3 regions of the Methylotenera mobilis JLW8 genome follow, and region 3 is predicted to be linked to each of the others. Evidence: predicted binding sites of a transcription regulator. Region 3 holds the regulator's gene; each other region holds the start of a gene.
The links. The regulator FliA, encoded in region 3, starts transcription of late flagellar genes. The targets are predictions, from matches to a motif close to CTAAAGTTNNCNNAAANNNTGCCGATANNA.
Positions count from the first base shown of each region.

Region 1: the regulator FliA is predicted to act here: its motif matches at 2,505-2,534, upstream of flhD (flagellar transcriptional regulator FlhD).
Region 2: the regulator FliA is predicted to act here: its motif matches at 947-976, upstream of MMOL_RS07325 (flagellar protein FlaG).

Region 1 covers NC_012968.1:2,023,457-2,029,669, reverse strand. The annotation lists gene MMOL_RS09410 (MinD/ParA family ATP-binding protein) at 1-697, opposite strand, end outside; gene flhF (flagellar biosynthesis GTPase FlhF) at 690-2,069, opposite strand; gene flhD (flagellar transcriptional regulator FlhD) at 2,083-2,400, opposite strand; gene MMOL_RS09395 (hypothetical protein) at 3,115-3,519, opposite strand; gene MMOL_RS09390 (heavy-metal-associated domain-containing protein) at 3,520-3,849, opposite strand; gene MMOL_RS09385 (hypothetical protein) at 3,870-4,541, opposite strand; gene MMOL_RS09380 (hypothetical protein) at 4,603-4,959, opposite strand; gene MMOL_RS11950 (DUF2971 domain-containing protein) at 5,230-6,138, opposite strand.
Region 2 covers NC_012968.1:1,586,197-1,592,409, forward strand. The annotation lists gene MMOL_RS07320 (aminotransferase-like domain-containing protein) at 1-667, opposite strand, end outside; gene MMOL_RS07325 (flagellar protein FlaG) at 1,052-1,432, shown strand; gene MMOL_RS07330 (nuclear transport factor 2 family protein) at 1,593-2,072, opposite strand; gene MMOL_RS07335 (ABC transporter ATP-binding protein) at 2,134-3,957, opposite strand; gene ispF (2-C-methyl-D-erythritol 2,4-cyclodiphosphate synthase) at 4,078-4,551, opposite strand; gene ispD (2-C-methyl-D-erythritol 4-phosphate cytidylyltransferase) at 4,551-5,240, opposite strand; gene MMOL_RS07350 (aminotransferase-like domain-containing protein) at 5,379-6,213, opposite strand, start outside.
Region 3 covers NC_012968.1:1,378,747-1,384,959, reverse strand. The annotation lists gene MMOL_RS06465 (hypothetical protein) at 1-117, shown strand, start outside; gene motD (flagellar motor protein MotD) at 233-1,048, opposite strand; gene MMOL_RS06455 (flagellar motor protein) at 1,083-1,832, opposite strand; gene MMOL_RS06450 (RNA polymerase sigma factor FliA) at 1,814-2,548, opposite strand; gene MMOL_RS06445 (MinD/ParA family ATP-binding protein) at 2,558-3,397, opposite strand; gene flhF (flagellar biosynthesis GTPase FlhF) at 3,400-4,683, opposite strand; gene flhA (flagellar biosynthesis protein FlhA) at 4,680-6,213, opposite strand, start outside.

The DNA.
Region 1 (6,213 bases), 640 kb from region 3:
GTTTTGCTGCGCGGCCTAAATGTACATCGGCTGGAATTGCACCAAAGAACTCAAGCTCGATTTGCATAAAACGTTTAGCAACTTGCGCAATATTGTTAAAAACCACTTCAGCCTGCGCGTCATTGGCATCATCCACAATAATGCCAAAGGAGCGTCTGCCAAGCTGGCTGCAAATACGCTTAATCAGCGTGTATGCATCTTTAATTGATTCTGGCTCACGTGTTAGTTGAATCAGAATCTCGCTGTCATTCAGTGTTTGCAATGGCAATAAGTCGTCGTTGTTTAGTGTTGCGTCCACCAATACAATTTCGTATTGCACGACTAACTCATTAAACAGTTGGTTTAATATCGCGCCGGCCTTGCTGTTGAGTGGTGTGCTTATCTGGTTTTTAGGCAGTAACTTAGTCGCAGCAAACTCTTGTTTGGTGTTTTTAATTGCAGCAGTAGGTGATGCTGATGCCTTTGCAATATCCAACAATGTAGGGGTTTTATCCACTTCATAACTAGCTTCACGCGTGCTGCTGGATGCGTGCATAATCAATACATCGCTGCCTTGCGCACGTATAGATGCAGCTAAATTAATCATCATGCGCGATTGGTCTGCAGATGAGGCTGAAATCACGGATACTACGCGTGGTTTCGGCGCTGCCATGATGCGGCGTAAACCTGCCGCTTGATCATTTTTAAAACTAACCACGGCTGATCTCTGTAGATAACGTGTTCACCGTTGGCCTGGTGTTAGCCATAATAAATGGCAGCTCTTCATTTTTAAATTGTAATGAGCGGCCATCAGCACCAATCTTTAGTGCTTTTTGAATCAAATAGCTCTTGTTTGATAAATGAATGTCTTCAGGCACACGTTGACCATTGGCCAAGTAATATAGTTTTAACTTGCCTCTGATAATCACATCCAGCACGCCGCCAATAGTCACAGCTTCATCCAGCTTGGTGATGATGGTGCCGTCTAAGCCCTTGCCTTTATAGGCTCTAATTACGTCAGTTAATGTTTCGCCAGTGCTGGTTGCATTGAGGCATAGCAGCTTTTTAATGCCGGCATTGGTGTTGGAGAGCATCGCAATCTGCTCGGTCACCATGGTGTCGCGCTGGCTTACACCAACGGTATCAATCAAAATAGTGCGTTTATTTTTTAGTTCGTTTAGTGCAATTTTAAGATCAGCTTCATCTTTAACCGCATGCACCATTACGCCAAGAATCTTGCCATAAATTCTTAGTTGTTCATGACCCCCGATACGATAAGCATCGGTAGTGATTAGGCCTAAGCTCTCCGTGCCATGTTTCATGACGTAGCGCGCAGCGAGTTTGGCTGTGGTAGTAGTTTTACCAACACCTGTCGGGCCGATCAGGGCAAAAATACCACCTTGATCCAGCATGCCCATTTCGCTCGGCAGATTGTCCAGATTTTTGCTTAAAATTGCTTTAACCCAAGCCAAAGCTTTGGCCTCATTGAGGTTGGCTGGCATTTTCTCAGACAACATTCTGGCAAGCGCAGCACTAAAACCGGAAGATAACAGGATGTTTAGTATTCTGGTTTTTGTGGGATATTGCTGTTGTGTGTTGCTCCAGGCGATCGTGGTTAATTGAGATTCAAACACATCGCGCATGCTACGCATTTCGTTCAGAATCTCAGTCATTTTTTGGCTAGCATCCAACATAGATGCTTGCATCATGGTATCTGGTGCTGCTTGTGCTACAGGCTGCGCAAAAAATGGTTCGGCATCTATTTTTGGAGTAGGCGCTTCTGGCTCGATCATACTCGGTGCAAAAGGCTGTGCTTGATTGCTATGAAAGCCCTCAATTTTTTTATTAATCACTGAGATTAACGCTGATGGGTTATCTTCACCAAAACCTTCTGTGTGGTTGCGGTAAGACGCTTCCATAGTGGCTACGTTATCAACAATCGCGTCTAAGTCTTCTTCTTTCAGCGCAGTGATACGATTGCCGCCGTCAACGACGCGGTTAGATAAAATAATGGCATCCTCGCCAAGCTCCATGCGTACCTGCTTGAGCGCTTCGCGAGAGTTAATACCAAAAAATTGCTTAATATTCATACTTGGTTCTTACTTAGGTAATTTGCTCAGCCGATTGACTGGCTAGCAGAACAGATGTGTGTAAATGCGCCTGATCGCGGTCTTTTGAGTAATCAGTCAGCATGCCGAGTACTGCACTGTCGTCAAATCGGAAGCGGGTCAGCATCATATTTGTACTGCTCAGCTTTACAACCTGCATATTGCTTAGGCTTTCTAGCAAATCAGCAATCTCTTTGCTGATGCCTAAAAGAAACATTGCGGTCGCTTTATCTGAACTGATGAGCTGTTTAGCCATCATCAAATAGTTGAGATTTGCGTCCTTAATTTCGGACATCATATCTTTTACATTCATTTTGCTTCCTAATTCGTTGTTTCTATTGTAAAAACCGTGGTGCAATTGGCTTGGTGAAATGTAACTCTTTAGGCTGTTTCAACCAATGGCTATTTGGCTATTTATTTTGTAGGTGTTTGTCTTACAAACTTTTGACGAGGAGTGTGAGTCATTGTTCTATATGGCAATATGCCTGCAAAGCCTCGCTGGTGGCTGAGTTTGTACATATAGAATGTTGCGGGAAGGGAGCTGAAATTGCTGTTACAAGTAGTTGTTACGGCATTAAATCGCAAAAGTTTAATGCTTTCAGCTTAAATAATGCGTAACTTGCCGAGCTGGATTTTAAGTATTAAGACTGAAAATATTAAGGATGCTAACCAAATGGGCAAAAAAATAGCGCTTCTGCAAAAAAGCGCTACAAACTTTGAGAGAGTATATATTGCAAATCAATTCAACATATGTGCCCATCATACTGGGCAGTAATTAATGAAGTATTGCAGATAGTTAACTAATTGTTTCAATTGTGAAAAAAATTATAAATCTCAAGATTGTCAGTAGGGCTAAAGTCTAACATAAAGAAAGACGCCTCATGTCTGAAATGTGGCGTCTTTGTTAGTAGAGTAGGTTATTAGCTTAAATTTATTGATGTAAATATTGCAGATAATCAGTGATACATTATTTACATTCGCACATTTACATTCAAATCAGTAATACTTATGCGTAACATATTAAGTATTAAAGAATTAATGGCGCAATAAAGGCAAAGAACCCTCCAATTAGAAATATGATGACTGATGCGATATATACCCGCAGTGAGGTTTTGCGCGTACGTATGCATACGTTGGCTAGCTCTTGGTCTGCTGGGCATGGCAGGCCGCGCGCTTGCCACTGTAAATAGCCTGATAGCAGTAGCATCGCGCCAGCAAATATAAACACACCAAACTTATGCTCAGAAAACCAAACTAATTGCGGCACATTGCTGACTAGTGACGACATCACCGCGCCTGCGCCTAACCCCACCAGTGCGGCTGGCAGTGCACAACAAATCAGTGTGCCACCGCTGGTAAATAATGAGATGAATGACAAAGACTTGGTTTTCCTCAAGTTTGACATTTCATTGTTAGTAGAAGTGTGAGACATTTACTTTGGCTCCATTTCTGCCTTGATGTGCTCAATCGGATGGCTGCTGATTTCAATGCTCGTCACCTCGTAACCCGCATCTTTAATCAAATCTTTTACCGTATCGTTAGATAATGATTGCCCGTCTTTAAGCTCTACTGCAACGATACGTTGCTTTAAGTTGACGTAAACATCTTTTGTTTGAGAAAGCGCACGCATTTTCTTCTCAATGCCTTGTGCACAAAATGCACATACCATGCCGTTTACGTTGGCTTTGATGGTTTGCGTAGCTAACGCCGCTTGGCTAAAAAATGTGGCAATAACGGCTAATGCTAATAATAGTTTTTTCATCATAAATTCCTTAATAATCATTAAAATATATACATAAAGTTAAAGCGAGGTTGGCCAGAGTTATTGATGCCGCCCTCTACAAAATAGCTTTTATTAATCAGCCGCAACATGGGCGTGACTTCAATCTTGTCAGATAAGCCATTCATGTTGCGCGCCTCTAAAATGGCCCACGGTTGGGTTTTGTCGTAATCGGTTTCATAAAACGAGAAACCGGCGCGCGCACTGGTGAAGTCATGATTGATATGCTCAGCGCGGTACAATCGATGCGCTGCTGCAAAGTAAACACGCGTCGTTTCATAATCATACTGAACGCCAGGGGTTACCATCACTTTGTCAAAACGATGGTCTTTCCCCGTCAGGTCATTTTCACCTTGTATCGCGCCAATGCCGCCTGTAAACCATAAATTGGCTTGCGAGTTAGGCAAGTTCCAGCGTTTGATTAGGCTTGTATAAGTGAACTCTTCTAGTGTGCGTGTTTTGGACTTGTCATCAGAACGCATGTACGTCGCGCCAACTCCAAACGCATCGCGTGGGGTGATGGCGTAATTGATAAATGCCTCACGCCAGTTACTGTTAAAGTCACCCATCACCATAAATGAGTCCTTAAAGCCCATGGGGCCTGCAAACGCATTAACGCTGGATATAAAAAGCCCAAACTTAAGTAAAAGTTTGAAGCAACTGGAAAGTTGCATGATTGCCCTCCTAATTAATTCCTAAATTGATCTACGCCGGCGCTGCCAGCATTAAGGGAAATTAACTAAAGTTACGCGGAGGGCGTTCTAAGAAGTCAGGCGCCTGAGAGTGGAAATTAGGGGTAACAAAAGAAGTGAAATCAGTCACTGTTGGGCTGATAGTAATAGTCGTTAATGATGTAGATAAAACCAAGCCGGCACAAATCACAGAGCAATTACTGCCTGAGCAATAATAAGCGGTTTTTTGCTGGGTTTGTTTGCCATGATGCATTTGCATTTTGCAATGCTCAGCCATAGCATCATTCTGCTGCGCTTGTTCGCTAAGCATTGCAGTATGATGACCACCACTGTTAGATTGGTTCATCACCATTTGCATAGAAATCGCCTGCATTGGCATGAGCAATACTAAAAGAGTCACAAGTAGATGTAAAAATTGTTTTTTCACAGACGCTATGATGCAGTTAAATGGGAAAAGTTGCAAACTGACAATCGTTTAACAAAGCTGTCTGGAGAGTATCGAGGAAAGGTGAGTAATGCATACAAATGTTAGCATCGTAAGGAGTGCATTTCTCCTTATCATTTAGATTCGATATAAAGGATATACAATCCATTGTTTTATTTTTTTAACTACATGATTTTAAATTAAATTTATTATTATTTAATTTTTTTGGCACGTTTTATTGGTTTTTTAGCTTAATTTCTTGATAACTAGTTCATATTTGCTTGAGTGTTTATGTGCTTTGTAAGTTTCAACATCAGGCATTCCTAACTTTTTTCGCTCATTAAGAATGTCGTTTACGATATTGCTAACTCTATCATCTGCTCTACATCCAAAAATTATTCTAGTAAGAGCTTCAGGCTTGAACGAGGTCGATGTTTTTGCCCCTCCTTGCCAAATAATCCTAGACTCTTTTTCATAATCCCAATGCTTGAATTTCGCCAAGATAATGTCTCTGAGTTGCCCTTCGGTGTCGTTTGCCCAATTTAGAACCGGATAATCCTCAACGTAATCCACTGGGATAGCTTCAAGCATAATTCTTGGGTGTCTTGCCACTTCAAATTGAAGGCACACTCCCTGATGATTGTCGGCGTAATGACTCCACATTAAAATCGAACGGGGGTCGCCCGCAAATGAGAAGACGCCAGTTTTTTGTAAGTTTGAGTTGAAAGCGGCTTCGCTAATTTTTTGCCATTCATGCCGCGGTCTAGCCATGAATTTATCAAGTAATTTTTTGCGCTCTTTCCATTTAAGGTCGCCTTGCGTTGCTATGAGCTTTTCGAATTTCTCTCGTAACATGTTTGTAGTGCCATCAAAAACCACCTTGGCGGTCATATCGAAAGGGTCGTTAAAGTCGGTAGGAGGGCTTAACCATAGTTTGCTACCAACGACAATATCCCTTAAAAATCTCTCTCTCCTATCCGAGTCTCCGGCAGGGAGCGCCATATATTTGTATTGAAAACGTGGGTATTTTGGAGAGATTTTCTTTGTCAGAAATTGTCGGCACTGACGATAATCTAGCAAGGAAATTTCATCTACAAGTCTATCAAAATTTGGGTATCTTTGCCGAGGTGGTGTTTGATTTTTATTGTTTTTCATTAGGCTACATTTAGGTGTTAGTAGTTCGTAGATTGTAGCGCTTTTATTCCAATGATTGAGAGGCTTGTATTGAGG
Region 2 (6,213 bases), 210 kb from region 3:
TAGGAATCTCTACCGCGCGCAAACCTATGCGCTCTATAGATTGTAAGGCAGCATAAAAGGTCGGCGATTCAATAAGCACGGTATCACCAGGGCGAGCCACTGCCATCAAACATAGGTTTAATGCCTCCAGCGCACCATTGGTCACCACAATTTCATCTGCAGTTACATGCAGGCCATCTATCATGTAACGCAAAGCAATCTGGCGCCTAAGATTCATATCCCCAGCACTTAAATTATCTACACTGGCCCAAGGGTCCATAATCTGCACGCTGGAAGCCATGCTCTTGGCCAGATTCGCGCGTGGAAACAGTAACGGGCTTGGGAATGCCGAACCTAAAGGCACCACGCTTTTGAGCCGAATCGACTCCAGCACCTCAAATACCAACTCACTCACATCCACCTGTTTAGATTCTAGCTGGTCCTGTGTCACAGGCTCGGGCAAAGACGGAATATTCAGCGCACCGCCGGTAACGAAATAACCGGAGCGTTCGCGCGCCGTAATCAGGCCACGTGCCTCCAGCAGATAATATGCCTCTAATACCGTGGCCGCACTCACTTCACGGCTAATACTGGCTTGGCGTACAGATGGCAGTTTATCGCCACGGCACAACACCCCTTCTTGAATAGACTGGGCAATAGAATTAGCAAGCTGCTCGTAAAGCTTCATCGCTTTCCTGTGAGGTTAAATGTATACAAATGGCATGCTACCCGATAAGCACTGCTTTATAGAAATGAATACTAACTTCAATACTGAAAAATAATTAAATCTAAAATTATTAAATACAAACCACCAAAATCATGCTGATTAATTAAGTTTTATACAGAAAAAATCCTAGAAATGACATAAAAATACGTACAAATTAAAAATAATTTAAAAACTAACTATATGAATCCATTAACAATTAGATAAATATATAAATTATTTTAAATATTTTTCACTTTTACCCTAAAGTATCTAAATTAGCTGCCGTTAAATAGTTGTAGGATATGGCAAAATTTAACTTAATTTTTTAACCAATAACAATTTAAGACGCGATTTTAAAGGGCTAACATGTTTAATTCTTCAATAGATGGTTACGGCGGCATTAAAATGCCAATCAGCACGCAACAAACTACAGATGCGAGAGCGACGGCCCAAACCAGTAGTGCGAATCGCGCTGCGTTAAAATCAGTGGACACGTCTGACAACAGAACTTCAACTGAAGCAAACAAAGACATGTTAACGGCTGCGGTCAATAAATTGAATGAGTTGGTAGCGCCTGCCCTGCAAACAGTTCAATTCTCGATGGATGAAGAAGCTGGTCGCATGATTGTGAAAGTCATCGACACTGCGACGCAAAAAACCATCAGACAAATCCCTAACGAAGAGGTGCTAGCCTTTTCAAAAACACTGGGCAGACTACAAGGCTTAGTGGTAAGAGAACGCGCTTAATTAAGCCACACCCCATCGTCTAAAACAGCCTCAGCTGCATCACCTGTGAAATAAGCATTTACGGCACATTGGGTGCCGCAAATGCACGAGAAACACTACCCACAAATATCAGCCCTAAACCAGCCAATCGAAGATTGAGGCTGGTTAACGATGCCTCGCGCTATAAGCCCAATTCACTCAAGCTGGCATAATCATCAGGTCTGCGCCCTATCGGCCATAAAAACTTACGCTCAGTCTCTTTGATCGGTAAATCGTTGATACTGGCATAACGTAACTCCATTAAACCATTGGCATCAAACTGCCAATTTTCATTACCGTAAGAGCGATACCACTGCCCAGAGTCATCATGCCACTCATAGGCAAAGCGCACCGCAATACGGTTGTGATCGTGCGCCCACAGCTCTTTAATTAAGCGATACTCCAATTCACGCGACCATTTACGGGTTAAGAACGCAACAATCTGCTCACGCCCAGTTATAAACTCTGCCCGATTACGCCACTGACTATCAGGGGTATATACCAGCGATACGCGTTGCGGGTCTCGGCTGTTCCAGCCATCTTCAGCCAGACGCACTTTTTGCGCTGCTGTTTCACGCGTAAATGGAGGTAACGGTGGCTTTACTTCATTGCTTGCTGACATCTCTTCACTCCTAAAATATGAACATATTTAACACTGATGAAACGAGAAAAATGAGTAAGCGCTATTCTCCCAAAAAGCCGCCACTTTGGTGTGCCCATAAAGTTGCGTATATACCGCCTTGTTTAATCAGGGTTTGATGATCGCCCTCTTCGACAATTCGGCCATCATCCAGCACAATAAGGCGGTCCATCGCTGCAATGGTAGAAAGCCGGTGCGCAATAGCCACCACAGTTTTTCCCTGCATCAAGTCATACAGGCTCGCCTGTATCGCCTGCTCCACCTCAGAATCCAACGCACTGGTAGCTTCATCCAGCAGCAAGATTGGTGCATCTTTTAAAATAACCCGCGCAATTGCAATACGCTGACGCTGGCCACCTGATAACTTTACACCACGCTCGCCTACATGTGCATCATAACCGGTGCGCCCTTTAGCATCGCGCAGGCTTAAGATAAAGTCATGCGCCTCGGCACGCTTTGCTGCATCCATCATCTCTTGCTCGGTGGCGTTTGGCCGCCCATACAGAATATTGTCACGCACACTGCGATGCAGCAGCGAGGTATCTTGCGTCACCATCGCAATCTGGCTGCGCAAGCTGTTTTGCGTCACGTCGCGCACATCCTGCCCATCAATCAAAACGCGGCCACTCTCTACATCATAAAAACGTAACAGCAGATTCACGATGGTAGATTTACCAGCGCCAGAGCGCCCAACCAGACCAACTTTTTCACCAGGTCTAATATTCAAACTCAACGCTCTTAATACTGAGGTCTGCATACCATACGCAAAATCAACCTGATCAAAGGTGATTTCACCGCTGCTGATTTTTAATGATGGCGCGTCTGGCTTGTCGATAATCTGCTGGGTGAGCGATAGCGTGTTTACGCCATCTTGCGCGGTGCCGATATGCTCATATAGCGAAGTAAGTTCCCACATCACCCAATGCGAAATACCATTGAGGCGTAGCGCCATAGCCGTAGCGGCCGCCACACCGCCAACGCTCACCTGATTATTAGTCCACAACCACAGCGCAACACCGGAAGTTGCAATCACTAACAGCATATTCAAAATATGGTTGGTAAACTCCACACCAGACACATAGCGCATTTGCTTATGCACAGTGCCCAAGAACTCACTCATGGCAGATTTGGCATAGTATGCCTCGCGCCCCGCGTGTGAGAACAATTTAACTGTACTGATATTTGTATAGGCATCGGTGATACGCCCAGTCATTAATGAGCGAGCATCTGCCTGGTTTTGCGAAACCTTGGCTAATCTTGGTACAAAGTAGCTGAGTGAAATGACATAACATACGACCCACACCAGAAACGGCACGACTACCATGGCGTTAAAATGCCCGACCACTGCTACCATCGTCACAAAATAAATCACTACGAAGACTAAAATATCCGCCACAATAAACCACACGTCACGCACGGCTAATGCAGTTTGCATCACCTTTGCAGAAACACGCCCGGCAAACTCATCCTGATAAAAACTCATGCTTTGCCCAAGCATTAATCGGTGAAAATTCCAGCGCAAACGCATCGGGAAATTACCCGCTAAGGTTTGATGCTTAATCAGGGTTTGTACCGCTATCAGCACACCACTGAAAATCAGCAACCCTGCCAACATCAATAAGTGATTTTTCTCAGTCTGCCACAACAATGCTGGCGAGGTCTTGCTCAACCAATCCACCACTTTGCCCATCACGGCAAATAGCATGGCCTCAAACCCGCCAATCATGGCAGTAAAAAATGTCATCACTAATATAAATAAACGCGAACCTTTGGTGCATGACCATAAGAATGGCCATAGGGCATTAGGTGGAGGAACGATTTCTTTTGCAGGAAAAGGATTTAACAGGTTTTCAAACCAGCGCAGCATAGTGGCCTTTGGTCATGCATCTTATACAGATGCGTTTAGTCATAAATGCGTAAATAGATTGCGTAACACGCATCGGTTTTGTATAGATGGGCAATGCGCATCAGGTTAGTGCAGCTGCCTTCAGTTAGGTTGCAACAGGCATACCGCCTCGGCGGCAACACCTTCACCTCGGCCAGTAAAACCAAGCTTTTCGGTTGTGGTAGCTTTCACGTTAATTTGCGTCACATCAACCCCGCAATCTGCAGCAATATGCACACACATCGCAGCCGTATGCGGGCTCAACTTAGGCGCCTCGCACATCACGGTAGCGTCAATATTACCCACCGTGTAGCCACGCTCTCGCACTAGGCTCACCACGTGTCTTAGTAACTGACGTGAATCTATCCCCTTGTAGCGCATATCCGTTGGCGGGAAGTGCTTACCAATATCACCCAGGGCTACAGCGCCCAGCAATGCGTCGCAAATAGCATGCAGCAATACATCCGCATCAGAATGTCCATCCAAGCCTTTGTCATGCGGAATATCTACCCCGCCGATAATGCACTTACGACCAACCACTAAAGCATGCACATCAAAGCCGTGACCAATTCTCATTATGCGATTTCCTTTTGTATTAGCACTTCCATCAGCGCCATGTCTTGTGGGTAGGTAATTTTCATGTTTCTTAGTGAGCCAACCACCAATTTAGGTTCCAACCCTAGCGCTTCTACGGCCTGCGCTTCGTCCGTAGGTGAGCCATCAAAGCTCTCTAAAGCACGCTTCAACAGGCTATAGCGGAACATTTGTGGGGTTTGTGCCTGCCACAGACCTTCACGAGGAATCGTATTTTTCACACGCGCATCGGCATCAGACTGCTTTAAGGTATCTGCCAAGGGCAGTGCCAGCAACCCGCCCACCGCATCATGCTCCAAGCTATCTAATAAGGTATTGAGTAGCGACAAACTTAAACCTGGTCGTGCCGCATCATGTACAAGTATCCAGTCATCCTCTGCTATCTGCGATTGCAACGCCAGCAAGGTATTTAACACGGTTTGCGCCCGCGTTTCACCGCCTGTGTAATGTAGCTGCAATCGACTATTAGCATCTAGATCGAGATTGCGCCAGAAATAATCCTCCGGGCTTAACGCTAAGTTAATACTAGCAATACGTGGCGATGCGAAAAAAGTCTGGATACTGTAAGAAATCATCGGCTTACCAGACAAGGGCAAATACTGTTTTGGAATAGCCGTTTCCATCCGATTACCGATGCCAGCTGCGGGGATAACAATGTGAAAACGTGCCATACTAAACCATCAATAAATTAAAAATCATGCTCGGATTCTAACATAGCCACCTGACCGATTTTAAAAATAACGCGGTGCTAGACATGTGTATCTGGCGTGGCACCAGCATATTAACTAGCCAGTTAACAAGCTAGCTAACTAGTTTGGTTTATTTGCATCGACCTGCCGTTTTAGAAAGTCAAAAATCCTATCGTCATCGCAATGTGCCACATTAAAACGCAGCCAGGATGATGGCTCCTGATAAGGGCGGAATAAATTACCCGGCGCTAGCATGATATTTTCCTGTGTTGCTAATGTGGCAACCTCTGCCGCATTGCGCCCATTTGGTAACTCAGCCCACACAAACATACCGCCAACCGGGTCTGCGTGTAACTTCAGGCCACTTTGCTCCAACTGCGCTATCACTTGTCCGCGCTTTTCTTGCAAACGTGAACGTACGCGCTCCACGTGTTTGCGATAGCGCCCCTCAATTAAAATCTGGTACATCACTCTCTGGTTTATTTCAGAAGTCGTCAGGCCAGAAAGTAGTTTTAAATCCAGCAACTTTGCAGCCAGCTCTGGAGCACAGGCAATAAAACCTACGCGCAAGCTGGCAGATATGGTCTTGGAGAAGCTACTAATGTAGATGACGCGTTTAAGCTGGTCTAACGTTGCCAGCCTAGATGCATTGCTTGGATGCAAGTCGCCGTAGATATCATCTTCCACGATATAGAGCTGATGCTTTTCAGCCAATTGCAAAATTTGGTGCGCAACGGCCAGACTGGTGCTGGTTCCGGTTGGGTTATGCAGCACGGTATTAGTAAAAAACAACTTGGGCTGATACTCTTGGATTAACTGCCCCATGCGCGCCACGTCGGGCCCGTCTATATTACGGGGAACGCCGATTAATTTGGCGCCCAAAGTTTTAAGATAGCCAAAAAGCGTGTAATAACCAGGATCATCAATCAACACGGCATCACCTGGCCTGATCAAA
Region 3 (6,213 bases):
GAAATTTTAAGTTCAAAAGTCAACTCTGATGCAGTTTTTATTCCAGCTTTATATTCAGATGAATCTATTGGTGCTTTTACTAAGATTAGATTAGTGCTTTCTGGTGATGCATCTTAGAGATATATTTGTTATCAATTATTTATATTTATTCTATATATAGTTTCAACGATAGAAGCTGATTTTGGCATGTTTCAGTTTAAAGACAAATTAATGTGCTTAGTTTCTCGGAACCTTAGAAGAGTGCCTTTGGTGTAATCACATTAGAGGTGTCCTCTTGTATAGGCAACTCATAGGTAATGATGATGGATACGCGCCTATTTTTGGCGCGACCAGCTTCTGATTCATTTTCGCTAATCGGCTGTGATGCACCTAGCCCGGTAGCACTCAAGCGTTGTTCGCTAATACCCAAAGCACTTAGTAAGCGTACGACGCTGCTGGCACGCACTGCGGAGAGCTCCCAGTTCGAGAAGAACGTAGCGTTATGAATGGGAGTGTTGTCGGTGTGCCCCTCTACCTGAATTTTGCGCTGATTGTCTTTAATTAAAGGCACAATTTCACTGATAATTGCATTTGCGGTGGGGGAGAGGTCAGCTGAGCCGGCACCAAATAGTAGGTTATCCTGAATATCAATACGAATACCGCGGCTGGTTTGTATGACTTGAATCTTGCCTTCGTTAATCATCGGTGCAAGTTTGTTGGACACTTCTACGCCAGTTTTAGCCATAGAATCACGCTCTCTACGCAATTTCTCTGAATATAAATGACTGAGTGGGAGTGGCTTTACAATCGAGCTATTTGCCTCAGTAATGCCTTTCGCACCCAGGCCTTTTTCTGTGCTGGTCTGGTTGACGCCAGAGCTGCCATTCCCGCTAAAAGCAGTGCCGATTGAGTTGGTGAGCTGTTTGTACTTGCCTATCTCAACCGAGGAAATTGAGTACATCACGACGAAGAACGCGAATAAAAGCGTGATGAAGTCCGCATAAGAGACTAACCACCGTTCGTGGTTCTCTTGGTCTTCTTCTACTCTTTTACGGATGAGTTTCGACATGGCCTGTATTCAAATTGTTTTATTGGTATATTAGCTAATGTGGCTTATCAAGATAGCTGTCTAAGCGCTCTTCAACGATTCTCGGGTGATCGCCATTGGCAATAGACACCCAGGCATTAAGTAACATTTCACGTCTTTTTAATTCAGCTTGGATATAGGTTTTTAGTTTGTTGGCAATAGGCAAAAATATCAGGTTGGCAAAGCCAACACCGTAAATCGTGGCCACAAACGCAACAGCAATACCGCTACCTAGCTTGCTAGGGTCAGATAAGTTCTCCATCACATGAATCAAGCCTAGTACGGCGCCTAGAATACCTACAGTAGGTGCATAACCGCCAGCTGCATCCCAAATTTTTGCGGCACTACGCATTTGCACTTCATGGAAATAGATATCAATTGCGCATATCTCGCGAATTTTCTCCGGTGGAGTGCCATCAATCATCAGGCGCATGCCTTTAATAATAAAGGGGTCTGTCTCTTTTTTTAAAAAAGGTTCCAGCATGAAAATACCTTCTTTGCGCGCAAAATTGCTCCATATCAAAATACGCTTGCTCAGCTCTTTTTTATCATCAATCGGTTTTTTAAACACTAGTTTTAGCATTTTTAAACCTTGAATAAAAGTTTTGGCCGGGGTTTGTACAAGCACCGCACCAAAAGTGCCAAACATGACGATAAGAAAAGCTGCGTATTGCAGCAGGGAGCCTACGTTGCCGCCCTCAAGTTTTTGCCCTAGTATAATCCCTGCTACAGCAAGGATTAAACCGATTAAACTGCCCCAGTCCATGACTTCTCTCTTAAGTTGGCACGTAGCCTGGCGACCGCCTGGCTATGTAGTTGACATACGCGCGATTCTGAAACACTCATTACCGCACCAATTTCCTTTAAGTTTAGCTCTTGTTCGTAATATAAACCTAGCAGGATTTTCTCGCGCTCGGGTAGTGAGTCAATAGCGCCGATTAACGCATCTTTAAAGTCGCCAATGAGCAGGCCTTTAATCGGGTCGTTATCATGGTCAGTTTGAAAACGGTCTAAAAAGTGCTCACCGCTGTCAGCCTCATGGAAATCTTCGTAATAAATAAGTTGGTGCCCGCTACAGTCGCCTAGCATTTCATGGTATTCCGCGAGCGACATGTTAAGTTTTTTGGCAACATCGTTTTCAGTAGGGGATTGACCAAGCTGTTGCTCCAGTTGGCTAATCGCATTTTCAACATCACGCATGTTTTTACGGATGCTACGGGGTAGCCAGTCTGAACTGCGTAGTTCGTCTAGCATTGCCCCGCGGATTCTTTGTGCGGCGTAGGTTTCAAACTGGGCGCCGTGCGTATCTTCATAGCGGTTAACAGCGTCCAGTAAGCCCATCATGCCTGCTTGGATAAGGTCATCAAGCTCTACACTTGGTGGAAGTTTTGCTTTTAATTGATAGGCGAGTTTTTTAACTAAGATAGCGTGCTGATCCAGCAAAACGTCTTTTTGATCTTTTTTCCCGTGCGCTGTGTACATAAATCGTCTTTAGCTTAGTTGTGCCTGTTTATTGTTAAAAATATTATCGTGCTTGTAATCTAAGCGTTGTGCAATTTGTTTTAATGCGGTTGACGCCATTGCGAGCGGAAACGCATCAATCACGGAGCGACCTAATTTAGAAGCTCGGCTGATGTGGCTGTCAGCAGGAATTGCACCAAAAAACTCTAACTCAATCTGCATATAGCGTTTTGCCACCTGCGCTATATTACCAAATACTATTTGTGCCTGCGCGTCTGTTGAGTCATCGACAATGATACCAAAAGAACGCCTGCCAAGCTCACCGCAAACTTGTTTAATCAATGAATACGCCTCTGTGATCGATTCTGGCTTGCGTGAGAGTTGGATAATAATTTCACTCTCATTGAGTTGATGCAACGGCAATACGCTATCTGCGTTCAGCATGGTATCAACCAGCACGATGTCATATTGCTGGGCTAATTGGTTGAAGAGCAAGTTAAGCTGACTAGCACTATGGGCATCATTTGCTTTTTTGAACAAACTTTTGTGCATTAACTTCACACTAGCGTAACCATTGGTGGTGGTTTTGATGGCTTGCGCTAGTGTATGTGTATCAGAAATTACATCCAGTAGGGTTGGGGATTGTGCTAATTCATAATGGTGCTCGAACGCGTGCTCAGATGCATGCATGACCAACACTTCATTACCCTGGCTCACCATGGTAGCGGCAAGGTTTGTGATGAGGCGAGGCTGCGCTTGTGTAGATGATGCAGATAGAACTGACACTATCCTAGGCTTCGGTTTTGCCATAATCCGCCTTAATCCGGCGGCTTGGTCGTTAGGCATGACGATATGGTTATAATTAGCCATGATTAAATCTCCGCTAGCGAGATATTTGTTGTGTTGTTGGCTTGTCCCATTATAAATGGCAGTTCATTTACTAAAAACTCAAAAGGGCGATTAGCTGGTGATTTCGAGTTTAACGCTAGGGCTATCAGCGTTTTTTTATCGGCCAGATTGATATCTTCTGGCACGCGTTGTCCGGTGGCCGTGTAATAAAGTTTTAACTTTTCACGAATAATCACATCAAGCGTATTACCGATGGTGGCGGCTTCATCCAGCTTGGTAATGATGCAGCCATCCAGACCTTTTCCCTTATAAGCACTAATGACATCGGTTAAAGTCTCCCCCGTGTTGGTGGCACTTAAGCACAGCAGTTTTTTAATGGGCGTGTTGCCGGCTGAGAGTAGGGCGATTTGCTCGGTAACCATGCGGTCACGCTGGCTGACGCCAACCGTATCAATCAAAATAGTGTGCTTATGTTTTAGCTCATTAAGCGCAAGTGCAAGATCAGCTTCATCTTTCACGGCATGCACAATAACACCTAAAATTTTGCCGTAAATTCTGAGTTGTTCGTGTCCGCCAACGCGGTAGGCATCCGTTGTAATTAAGCCCAGATTTTGGGTGCCGTGTTTCATGACGTAACGTGCAGCCAGCTTTGCCGTGGTGGTGGTTTTACCAACACCAGTTGGGCCAATTAATGCAAATACGCCGCCTTGGTCTAATATTTCGGCTTCATTTTCTACCGTGTTCAGGTTTTTACTCAGGATATATTTGACCCATGCTTGAGCCTTGTCACTATCCAGATTGGCAGGTAGTTTTTCTGCTAAATATCTTGATAGTGCCGGGCTAAAACTTGCACCTAGCAAAGTGCCAAGTACTTCAGCCTTTATCGGCTCGCGCTGCTGTATATTGCTCCAGGCAATAGTAGCAAGTTGTGATTCAATTACGTTACGCATACTGCGCATTTCTTTGAGTACCCACAGCATTTGTTTGCTGGGCATGGTATTGCTAGCCTTGGATTCAGCTTTTGCGTTTGTGGCTTCTAAGGGATGATTTGGTTCATCTGAATTTTGCTTTAGCAATGACAGCCAAGGCGCAGATTCTGCACGTTGTGTATTCGGCTCGCCATCATGTGCACGTATTAATGGAGTGTTGTTAACGACGGTGTTCATTTCTTCTGCACTGAACGCCATAATTTCATTACCGTCGGACACAGCTCGATTAGAGAGAATCACCGCATCATCGCCAAGCTCTTTACGCACGATTGCTAACGCCTCTCGTGAGTTTTTGCCAAAGTATCGTCTAATGTTCATGCAGAACCTCCAATCAGACTAGTCACTCGTATGGTTTTGGAATCCGGTAATTCTTCATGTGAAAGTACGCGTAAATTTGGTACAGCCCTGCGCAGGAATTTGGCTAGTGCAGCTCGCAATGGGGCTGAGACTAGCAGTACAGGCGTTAAGCCCATTTGTTCTTGTTGTCTTGCTGCCTCCTCGGCCTGTCTGGATAAAGTTTCTGCCATTCCGGGCTCCATTGCCGAGCCGCCGGTGTTATTTTGCATTGCCTGTAACAGCAGGCGCTCTAGGTTATTGTCCAGTGACATCACCGTGACTTCATTGCCGGTAGGGAATAGCTGCTGCACAATGGCACGGCCTAATTGCACGCGCACCAATGCCGTTAGGTCGTTTGTATCTTGAGTTTGGCTTGCGTGTTCTGAAAGCGTTTCAATAATCGTGCGCATATCACGAATGTGTACACCTTCCGTCAACAAGTTTTGCAGCACTTTTTGCACGACAGACAGTGGCATCAGTTTAGGTACTAAATCTTCAATCAGTTTTGGCGATTCTTTGCTGATATGGTCTAACAACTGCTGTACTTCCTGACGGCCTAATAGCTCAGCCGCATGCATGGAAATAATATGGTTGATGTGAGTGGCAATGACGGTGCCAGCATCAACCACGGTGTAGCCCATGCTCTGTGCTTCATCACGAAGACCGGCATCAATCCATACTGCCGGAAGGCCGAAAGCTGGATCTGTAGTAATTTGCCCAGCAAGCGGGCCGGTGACCATGCCAGGGTCTATGGCTAGGTACTGGCCATAATTCGATTCACCTGTCGCTATTTCTACCCCTTTTAAGGTGATGCGATAACCCGATGGTTTGAGTTCAAGATTGTCACGAATATGCACAGTAGGGGCGAGGAAGCCAATTTCATTAGCAAACTTTTTACGCAACCCTTTAATACGTTTGAGTAAATCGCCACCTTGCAGTTTGTCTACCAATGGGATCAACCGATAACCGACTTCCAAGCCTACTGTATCTACAGGCGTTACATCGTCCCAACTGGCTTCTTCTACCTCCAGTGGTGCTGGCGGTACTTCTTCTATTTGCGGTTCCGCATCAGTGATCTTCTGGCGCTCATCAACTAGGTAAGCAATACCCGCAAGCAAGGCAGCCAATGTTAAAAATGCAACATTCGGCATGCCTGGAATCACGCCCATGCCGCCCACGATGGCAGCGGTGACATAAATGACTCTAGGGTTGGAAAATAACTGTGTGGTTAACTGGCCGCCAATGTCTTCATTGTTAGCTACCCTAGATACCACCACACCAGCTGCCACAGAAATTACCAGAGAAGGAATTTGCGCAACTAAGCCATCACCAATCGCAAGCAGCGTGTAGATTTTAACTGCGTCATCAAATGCCAGACCATGCTGTATCATGCCAACAAACAAGCCACCTACAATATTGATGATGGTCACTAAGATGCCAGCTACAGCATCACCACGCACGTACTTACTCGCACCGTCCATAGCGCCGTAGAACTCGGACTCTTGGCTAATT